3 regions of the Enterobacter bugandensis genome follow, and region 2 is predicted to be linked to each of the others. Evidence: predicted binding sites of a transcription regulator. Region 2 holds the regulator's gene; each other region holds the start of a gene.
The links. Region 2 encodes PurR, which represses purine synthesis genes. Its sites were predicted from a motif close to CANGCAAACGTTTGCNTG; they were not measured.
Positions count from the first base shown of each region.

Region 1: the regulator PurR is predicted to act here: its motif matches at 1,881-1,898, upstream of pyrD (quinone-dependent dihydroorotate dehydrogenase).
Region 3: the regulator PurR is predicted to act here: its motif matches at 2,156-2,173, upstream of purH (bifunctional phosphoribosylaminoimidazolecarboxamide formyltransferase/IMP cyclohydrolase).

Region 1 is NZ_LT992502.1:1,668,939-1,672,217, reverse strand. Features, by position in the region: gene DG357_RS08035 (YcbX family protein) at 1-70, shown strand, start outside; gene zapC (cell division protein ZapC) at 67-609, opposite strand; gene pyrD (quinone-dependent dihydroorotate dehydrogenase) at 775-1,785, opposite strand; gene ssuE (NADPH-dependent FMN reductase) at 2,036-2,611, shown strand; gene DG357_RS08010 (sulfonate ABC transporter substrate-binding protein) at 2,604-3,279, shown strand, end outside.
Region 2 is NZ_LT992502.1:2,008,690-2,011,968, reverse strand. Features, by position in the region: gene DG357_RS09870 (MFS transporter) at 1-471, opposite strand, end outside; gene cydH (cytochrome bd-I oxidase subunit CydH) at 635-724, opposite strand; gene purR (HTH-type transcriptional repressor PurR) at 1,022-2,047, shown strand; gene punR (DNA-binding transcriptional activator PunR) at 2,065-2,976, opposite strand; gene punC (purine nucleoside transporter PunC) at 3,091-3,279, shown strand, end outside.
Region 3 is NZ_LT992502.1:242,892-246,170, forward strand. Features, by position in the region: gene purD (phosphoribosylamine--glycine ligase) at 1-443, opposite strand, end outside; gene purH (bifunctional phosphoribosylaminoimidazolecarboxamide formyltransferase/IMP cyclohydrolase) at 459-2,048, opposite strand; rRNA gene DG357_RS01220 (16S ribosomal RNA) at 2,609-3,279, shown strand, end outside.

The DNA.
Region 1 (3,279 bases), 340 kb from region 2:
AATTGGAAATGACGGCACAATCCTGTGCTGTAGCTGCGTACCGAAAACGTCGGTACAACTGGAAGCTTAAACCGCTTGTTCGAGGCTGAAGGCATCGACGCGCAGCTGTGGTTTCAGCCTGTCATTCATGACTTTGATCGCATCACCTAACTGCATTACGCGCCCGGCAATCGTTACGCCGGGCTGCGCCAGCAGACAGAGTGCGGCGTTTTCGCCCGGTTCAACCACTAACAAACTCACCTCTTCGGCGGTATCGCTCAGGTTAACGCTGGCCGCATCGCCCGTTGCTGGCGTCCAGTCCATGCCATGAGGCAGGAAATGCCAGCTTTTCGGCATTTGCGGTTTCAGGAAACGGATAGCCACCAGCGCATTTAATACCAGTTCGGCACGCTGCTCTTTAGAGAGCATCAGGTCGCGGCATTTTTCTTCAAAGGAGAAATAAAGCGCCGCATCGTCAACGCAAAAGCCCGATGGAGAAAACGCGTCCGGGGTTAACATTCGGCGGGCAAAACGAGAACGAAACAACATGCCATTGGCTAAATCGAGCATCATACGGTCATGCTCGTCGCAAAAATACCAGCGCCAGTTATCGTCAGGTTTAATTCGCATGTGTCTCTCCCGTCCCCAAACGTCCTGTACTAAAAATGTCCTGTTCGCCGCTTCGTTTATAACACTAGTAATAAAAGACGATAATGTCTAAATAAGCAACAGTGACGGAATATAAAACAACCAGGGCTGGAAATAAAGCCCTGGTTGTCTGATTAAGAAAAAAGATTAGATATGCGTAACGATTTCTTTAATCAAAGGCGGGCCTTTAAAAATAAAGCCGGAATAGATTTGCACCAGTGACGCACCGGCCGCCATCTTCTCGCGCGCAGCAATCACCGAGTCGATACCGCCGACGCCAATAATCGGTAAACGGCCTTTTAATTCCGCAGACAGCGCGCGAATAATTTCGGTGCTTTTTAATTGTACCGGACGGCCACTTAACCCACCCGCTTCGTCACAGTTTTTCATTCCCTGAACGAGCGAACGATCGAGCGTGGTATTCGTTGCAATCACCCCGTCAATATTATGGCGAACCAAACTGTCGGCAACCTGGATCAATTCTTCGACAGAAAGATCCGGCGCGATCTTCACCGCGACCGGAACATATTTATGGTGGATCGCCTGGAGTTCATTTTGTTTATTTTTAATGGCACTCAGAAGATCGTCCAGCGCTTCGCCATATTGTAAGGAGCGCAGCCCCGGGGTATTGGGCGAGGAAATATTCACCGCGATATACCCGGCATAGGCGTAGACTTTTTCCATACAAATCAGGTAGTCATCTTTACCCTGCTCAACCGGCGTATCTTTATTCTTGCCAATATTGATGCCTAACACCCCATCAAAATGGGCTTTCTTCACGTTCTCTACCAAATGATCAACGCCGAGGTTATTAAAGCCCATGCGGTTGATCAACCCTTCGGCTTCGACCAGGCGGAACAGGCGCGGCTTGTCATTTCCCGGCTGCGGGCGCGGCGTGACGGTACCAATTTCGATGGAGCCAAAGCCCATCGCACCCAGGGCATCAATGCACTCGCCATTTTTGTCCAGACCGGCCGCCAGACCCAATGGATTTTTAAAGGTCAGCCCCATGCATTGCACAGGCTTTTCCGGCACGTTTTGACGCACCAGGGCCGCCAGAGGCGTTCCTGTAATACGACGTAATTGCTGGAATGTAAATTCATGAGCGCGCTCGGGGTCGAGCTGGAAAAGGGCTTTACGAACGAAGGGGTAGTACATGAACTCTCCTGGATTCCCGGTGTGCAAACCGGGAGGGGATTATGGGCGATCCCGTCACGAAAGGGAATTGACCTGCGGCAAAAAAATCGGCGTAAAACGCAATCGTTTACCTCCCCCCTCTCTTTCTTATGCAGTTTTTCGCAGTTTAATTGCGGATAAATCATTTAGTGGAATAACCGCGCGGTGTCACACTCCTGAAAATTGTTATGAATGTTAGATAAAAGCAAACAATTAGTTATAAGGAGGAAGTATGCGCGTCATTACCCTGGCCGGAAGTCCACGATTCCCTTCGCGTTCCAGCGCCCTGCTGGAATATGCCCGCGACAAGCTCAATGCCCTGGACGTGGAAGTGTGCCACTGGAATCTGCATAACTTCGAACCTGAAGATTTGCTGTATGCCCGCTTCGACAGCCCCGCGCTGAAAACCCTCACTGAGCAGCTCAAGGAAGCGGACGGCCTCATCGTTGCGACCCCGATTTATAAAGCCTCTTTTTCGGGCGCGCTGAAAACGCTGCTCGATCTTCTCCCCGAGCGCGCACTGGACGGCAAAGTAGTTCTGCCGCTGGCAACGGGCGGCACGGTGGCCCATTTACTGGCGGTAGATTACGCCCTGAAGCCGGTGCTGAACGCCCTGAAGGCGCAGGAGATCCTTCACGGCGTTTTCGCGGATGATTCGCAGGTCATTGACTACCAGCATAAGCCGCACTTCACGCCGAATCTGCAAACGCGCCTTGATGCCTCGCTGGAAACTTTCTGGCACGCGCTGCATCGCCGGGATATCCAGGTTCCTTCTTTTAATCCGCTGCAGGGAGTCGCACATGTTTAAAACCTTAACCCGCCTCGGACTGGCTGGCCTGATGGCGTTTACCGCGCTGGCACATGCCGCAGAAACCGCACCGGACAGTTTACGGATTGGCTACCAAAAAGGCAGCGTCAGTATGGTGCTGGCAAAAAGCCACCAACTGCTGGAAAAACGCTTCCCGGACACCAAATTCTCATGGGTGGAATTCCCGGCAGGGCCGCAGATGCTTGAAGCCCTGAACGTCGGCAGTATCGATCTGGGCAGTACGGGCGACATCCCGCCTATTTTCGCTCAGGCTGCCGGGGCAGACCTGGTATACGTCGGTGTAGAACCCGCTAAGCCGAAAGCCGAAGTCATCCTGGTACTTGAAAACAGTGACATTAAAAGCGTCTCCGACCTTAAAGGGCGTAAGGTCGCTTTCCAGAAAGGTTCCAGCTCGCACAACCTGCTGCTGCGCGCCTTACAGGAAGCCGGGCTCAAGTTCACCGACATTCAGCCCGTTTACCTGACGCCCGCCGACGCGCGCGCCGCGTTCCAGCAGAAGAACGTTGATGCCTGGGCTATCTGGGATCCGTACTACTCTGCGGCATTACTGCAGGGTGGCGTACGGGTGCTGAAAGACGGTACCACGCTGAAGCAAACCGGTTCGTTCTACCTCGCCTCACGCCCTTACGCCGAAAAAAACGGCGCGT
Region 2 (3,279 bases):
GCCAATGACCTCGCCCAGCCAGGTTGCCGCAGGAACACCGCCGATGTTAGCGATGGTCAGCCCCATAAACATGGTGGCCACGGCGCTGGCCTGCTTGTGTTTTGGCACCACGCTTGCGGCCACGACCGAGCCCAGACCAAAGAAGGCACCGTGGTTGAGGCTGGTCAGAATGCGCGACAGCATCAGAGTGGTGTAATCCGGCGAAATGGCCGAAAGCACGTTGCCCAGGGTGAAAATCGCCATCAGGAAAATCAGCGCATTGCGGCGCGCACGGTGCGAAAGCAGAAGCGTCATCAGCGGCGCTCCTACCATCACGCCGATGGCGTAGGCGCTGATTAACATCCCGGCGGCCGGGATCGAGACGTCCACGCCCCGGGCGATAACGGGCAGTAACCCCATCGAGGAGAATTCAGTGGTGCCAATCCCAAAAGCGCCAATCGCCAGGGCCAGCAGGGGAAAATTGATTTTCATGCGTCAACTCCGGATGCCGTGTCATGTGGTGACACAGAACAAAGAAGCGGAAAGCATGACATCAATCACAAAAAATGAGAAGTTAACAAAATGGCAAAAGATTTTTGCCAGAGAAGTAACAATCGGAGCGTTCGGGAGGGAGAAGGCTCTCCCCCCGCGTAAATCAATGCAGCGCAGCCGTCAGGCCAGCCGCCACAATCAGCGCCAGCACAATAACGGTGGTGAACAGCGAAAACTTCAGATCGGAACTCATCAATTTTTCTCCTTTTAATCCCCCCACGAAAAGTGAGCTTGCTCATTTTTGCACAGTTTACGTCAAAAATCTTCCTGGATTTAAGCTGATAAACACTTTACCTCTTCCCCTTTTCATCAAGATAGGCCAAAATTCCACGCTAAATTTATTAGCGTACCGGCCATTGACCCCCTCCTGACGTCCCGTGTCGTTTTCCCGGCGTGCCGCAATTCAAAATTGCGTGATAAGGGTGAGAGAAGGCAAACGTTTACCTTCAAGTTTTTCAGGAGTTTAGGATATGGTCTGGAGTGACATTTAATGGCAACAATTAAAGACGTAGCAAAACGCGCAAACGTTTCCACTACAACCGTATCACATGTAATTAACAAAACCCGTTTTGTGGCGGAAGAGACGCGCAACGCCGTCTGGGCAGCGATCAAAGAGCTGCACTACTCGCCAAGCGCGGTTGCGCGCAGCCTCAAGGTTAATCACACCAAGTCTATTGGTCTGCTGGCGACCAGCAGCGAAGCGGCCTATTTTGCCGAGATCATTGAAGCGGTAGAAAAAAACTGCTTCCAGAAAGGCTATACCCTGATTCTCGGCAACGCCTGGAACAGCATTGAAAAACAGCGCGCCTACCTGTCGATGATGGCGCAAAAGCGCGTGGACGGCCTGCTGGTGATGTGTTCAGAGTACCCGGAATCCGTGCTGTCGATGCTGGAAGAGTATCGCCATATCCCTATGGTGGTGATGGACTGGGGCGAAGCGCGCGCCGACTTCACCGACTCCGTTATCGATAACGCCTTCGAAGGCGGTTACATGGCGGGCCGTTATCTGATCGAACGCGGCCACCGCGAGATTGGCGTGATCCCGGGTCCGCTGGAACGCAACACCGGCGCGGGCCGCCTGGCCGGTTTTATGAAAGCGATGGAAGAAGCGCTAATCACCGTGCCGGAAAACTGGATCGTGCAGGGCGACTTTGAGCCGGAATCAGGCTACCGCGCGATGCAGCAGATCGTCTCCCAGCCGCACCGTCCAACCGCCGTTTTCTGCGGGGGCGATATCATGGCGATGGGCGCCCTCTGTGCGGCCGACGAGCTGGGTCTGCGCGTACCGCAGGACATCTCCGTGATCGGGTATGACAACGTGCGCAACGCGCGCTTCTTCACGCCAGCGTTGACCACCATTCACCAGCCGAAAGATTCGCTGGGTGAAACCGCCTTCAATATGCTGCTGGACAGGATCGTCAACAAGCGTGAAGAGTCGCAGTCCATTGAAGTTCATCCTCGCCTCATCGAACGCCGTTCCGTTGCGGATGGCCCGTTCCGCGACTACCGTCGTTAATCTCATTGCGGAGCCAGTCAGTCTGGCTCCCGCAGCCACTCCCGGTTAAGCGTTTCGCTGTCCCCCAGATAGTCCAGCAGCCAGGCCATCGCCGGCGAGACATCATTTTGTTGCCAGGTGAGGCAGCAGGCCGCATCCGGGAACGGATTCTCCAGCGTTAGCTCAACCCACTCACCGGTGTCGATTCGCGGACGTGCAAAATGGGCGGGCACCATGCCTACGCAGAGCCCGGCGCTGAGGCACGTCGCCGACGATCCCCAGTCAGGGGCGACAACCCGCCGCTGGTTGTCCAGCAGCCAGGTAATTCGCTTCGGCAGCGAGCGGGAGGTATCTTCCAGCACCAGCGACGGCCAGCTGCGCAGCGTATCATCGCTCAGCGGCACTTCCGTCGCCGCCAGCGGATGATCGCTTGCCACCACGCATTTCCAGCTCAGCATCCCCATATCGCGAAAGGCGTAACGTCCCCCGACCGGGATCGCCTGGGTCGCGCCAATCGCCATCTCTACCCTGCCGTCCGCCAGCGCATCCCAGACGCCGTTGAACACCTCCTGCGAGACCCGCAGTTCTACGTCAGAGAAATGCCGATAAAAATCGACAATCATCTGCCGGGTGCGCTCGGGCTTAACGATATTATCCACCGCAATGGAAAGGTGCCCCCGCCAGCCGTTCGCGATCTGCTGGCACTGCTCGCGGGTGATCTGCATTTTTTTGATAACAGAACGTCCTTCCTTCAAAAACCACGCCCCTGCGGGCGTTAATTCAACATCACGATGCCGCCGTTCAAACAGCGGTACCGCCAGCCACTCCTCAAGCTGTCGCACCGTATAGCTGATGGCTGAAGGGACGCGGTGCAACTCCTGCGCCGCTCCGCTAAAGCTGCCGTTACGCGCGACAGCATCGACCACTTCAAGAGAATAATCGGACCACATTTTCTGCCTGCAAAAAATTTGAATGCACCCGCCAAATATTAGCGTTTCACAAGCGGCTTTGCACTCCCTACACTCAGCGCCAACATATACCTGCCTCCTCAGGAGAATAAAACAGTGCAACCCAGGAAAGGTTTTTTAGTCTGGCTCGGCGGCTTAAGCGTGCTGGGCTTTTTGGCCACCGATATGTACCTGCCGGCGTTTGCCGCCATGCAGGAAGATTTGCAAACCCCTGCTGCCGCCATCAGCGCCAGCCTGAGCCTGTTCCTGGCCGGTTTTGCCTTCGCGCAGCTGCTCTGGGGACCG
Region 3 (3,279 bases), 1.8 Mb from region 2:
CCGTCGGCTTTGATGACAATCGGCGCGCCTTTTTCACGCAGGTAAGCCAGCGCGGGCTCGACGTCGGTGAAGTTCTGATACTCCGCCGTCGGAATGTTATGACGCGCGAGGAAATCTTTGGTGAAGGCTTTGGAGCCTTCCAGCTGTGCGGCACCTTCCGTTGGGCCGAAGATTTTCAGGCCCGCAGCGCGGAAGGCGTCAACCACGCCAATTACCAGCGGCGCTTCCGGGCCGACGATGGTCAGATCGATGTTCTCGGTCTGGGCAAAGCTCAGCAGCGCCGGGATATCGGTCACGCCGATAGCCACGTTCTGCAGCGCGGGTTCCAGTGCGGTACCGGCGTTACCCGGTGCCACGAAGACGGTTTTAACCTGCGGAGACTGCGCCGCTTTCCACGCCAGAGCGTGCTCGCGCCCGCCGTTACCAATCACTAATACTTTCATTTTCTGCTCCGGGAATTAATGGCGGAAGTGGCGCATGTCGGTGAAGATCATTGCGATGCCGTGTTCGTCGGCAGCGGCAATCACCTCGTCGTCGCGGATAGAGCCGCCAGGCTGGATCACACAGGTGATGCCCACCGCAGCCGCAGCATCGATACCGTCACGGAACGGGAAGAAGGCGTCAGAGGCCATGGCGGAGCCTTTCACTTCCAGGCCTTCGTCGCCTGCTTTGATACCGGCAATTTTCGCAGAGTAAACGCGGCTCATCTGGCCTGCGCCTATCCCGATGGTCATGTTCTCTTTGGCGTAGACAATGGCGTTAGACTTCACGAACTTCGCCACTTTCCAGCAGAACAGCGCGTCGCGCAGCTCCTGTTCGGTCGGCTGACGTTTGGTCACCACGCGCAGGTCGGCTTCTGTCACCATACCCAAATCGCGATCCTGAACCAGCAGACCGCCGTTCACGCGCTTGAAGTCCAGGCCCGGCACGCGCTCCGCCCACTGGCCGCAAACCAGTACGCGCACGTTCTGTTTCGCCGAGGTGATTTTCAGCGCTTCTTCGGACGCGGACGGCGCGATGATCACTTCGACAAACTGGCGGGAGATAATGGCCTGCGCGGTCTCAGCATCCAGCTCGCGGTTGAAGGCAATAATGCCGCCGAATGCGGAGGTCGGGTCGGTTTTGTAGGCGCGATCGTAGGCATCCAGAATAGAGGAGCTTACCGCAACGCCGCACGGGTTGGCGTGCTTGACGATAACGCAGGCCGGCTCGCTGAACTCTTTCACGCATTCCAGCGCGGCGTCGGTGTCGGCAATGTTGTTATAGGAAAGGGCTTTGCCCTGAACCTGCTGGGCGGTCGCAACGGAGGCTTCCTTTACCTCTTCTTCTATATAGAAGGCAGCCTGCTGGTGGCTGTTCTCACCGTAACGCATATCCTGCTTCTTAATGAAGTTCAGGTTCAGGGTGCGCGGGAAGCGGCCAGAAGGATCTTTGCTTTCACCATGGTAGGCAGGAACCAGGCTACCGAAGTAGTTGGCAATCATGCTGTCGTACGCGGCGGTGTGTTCGAACGCCTTAATCGCAAGGTCGAAGCGGGTTTCGAGAGTGAGGGAGCCGTCGTTAGCATCCATCTCATTAATAATGGCGCTGTAGTCGCTGCTCTTCACCACGATGGCCACATCTTTATGGTTCTTCGCCGCGGAGCGCACCATGGTTGGGCCGCCGATATCAATATTCTCAACCGCATCTTCCAGAGAGCAGCCTTCGCGGGCGACGGTCTGGGCAAACGGGTAGAGGTTAACGACGACCATATCGATAGGCGCGATATCATGCTGTTCCATAATGCCGTCGTCCTGACCGCGACGGCCCAGAATGCCGCCGTGCACTTTCGGATGCAGGGTTTTGACGCGTCCATCCATCATTTCCGGGAAACCGGTGTAGTCGGACACTTCGGTTACCGGCAGACCTTTATCTGCTAACAGGCGAGCGGTACCGCCTGTAGAAAGCAGCTCTACACCACGTGCGGAAAGTGCCTGAGCGAATTCGACGATACCGGCTTTATCAGAAACACTGAGCAGAGCGCGGCGGACTGGACGACGTTGTTGCATGGTAAATCCCCTGGATTTCACGATTACAGAGAGCGTTAGATGAATTTTCCAGCGAAAAACTCATCTAACACACCTGACGAGGCCTCCTTGTTAAGCGCGAGCATTTTAACGAAAACGTTTGCGCAACGCTCGCATATTTTCACTTTTTCGAAGCGCTGTGGATAACTCTGTGTGTAAAAGGGTATAAGGCGGGGTTTTGCTGGGGAATGCAGCAGTCAGTCATTTTTCTGTCATTTAGCGGTTGCGGCCCGCGGAGAACTCCCTATAATGCGCCTCCATCGACACGGCGGATGTGAATCACTTCACAGTTAACCCGGTCGGTTGAAGAGAAAAAATCCTGAAATAACGGGTTGACTCTGAAAGAGGAAAGCGTAATATACGCCACCTCGCAACGGTGAGCGAAAGCCGCGTTGCACTGCTCTTTAACAATTTATCAGACAATCTGTGTGGGCACTCAAAGTGACATGGATTCTTAACGTCGCAAGACGAAAAATGAATACCAAGTCTCTGAGTGAACATACGTAATTCATTACGAAGTTTAATTCACGAGCATCAAACTTAAATTGAAGAGTTTGATCATGGCTCAGATTGAACGCTGGCGGCAGGCCTAACACATGCAAGTCGAACGGTAGCACAGAGAGCTTGCTCTCGGGTGACGAGTGGCGGACGGGTGAGTAATGTCTGGGAAACTGCCTGATGGAGGGGGATAACTACTGGAAACGGTAGCTAATACCGCATAACGTCGCAAGACCAAAGAGGGGGACCTTCGGGCCTCTTGCCATCAGATGTGCCCAGATGGGATTAGCTAGTAGGTGGGGTAACGGCTCACCTAGGCGACGATCCCTAGCTGGTCTGAGAGGATGACCAGCCACACTGGAACTGAGACACGGTCCAGACTCCTACGGGAGGCAGCAGTGGGGAATATTGCACAATGGGCGCAAGCCTGATGCAGCCATGCCGCGTGTATGAAGAAGGCCTTCGGGTTGTAAAGTACTTTCAGCGGGGAGGAAGGCGATAAGGTTAATAACCTTGTCGATTGACGTTACCCGCAGAAGAAGCACCGGCTAACTCCGTGCCAGCAGCCGCGGTAATACGGAGGGTGCAAGCGTTAATCGGAATTACTGGGCGTAAAGCGCACGCAGGCGGTCTGTCAAGTCGGATGTGAAATCCCCGGGCTCAACCTGGGAACTGCATTCGAAACTGGCAGGCTAGAGTCTTGTAGAGGGGGGTA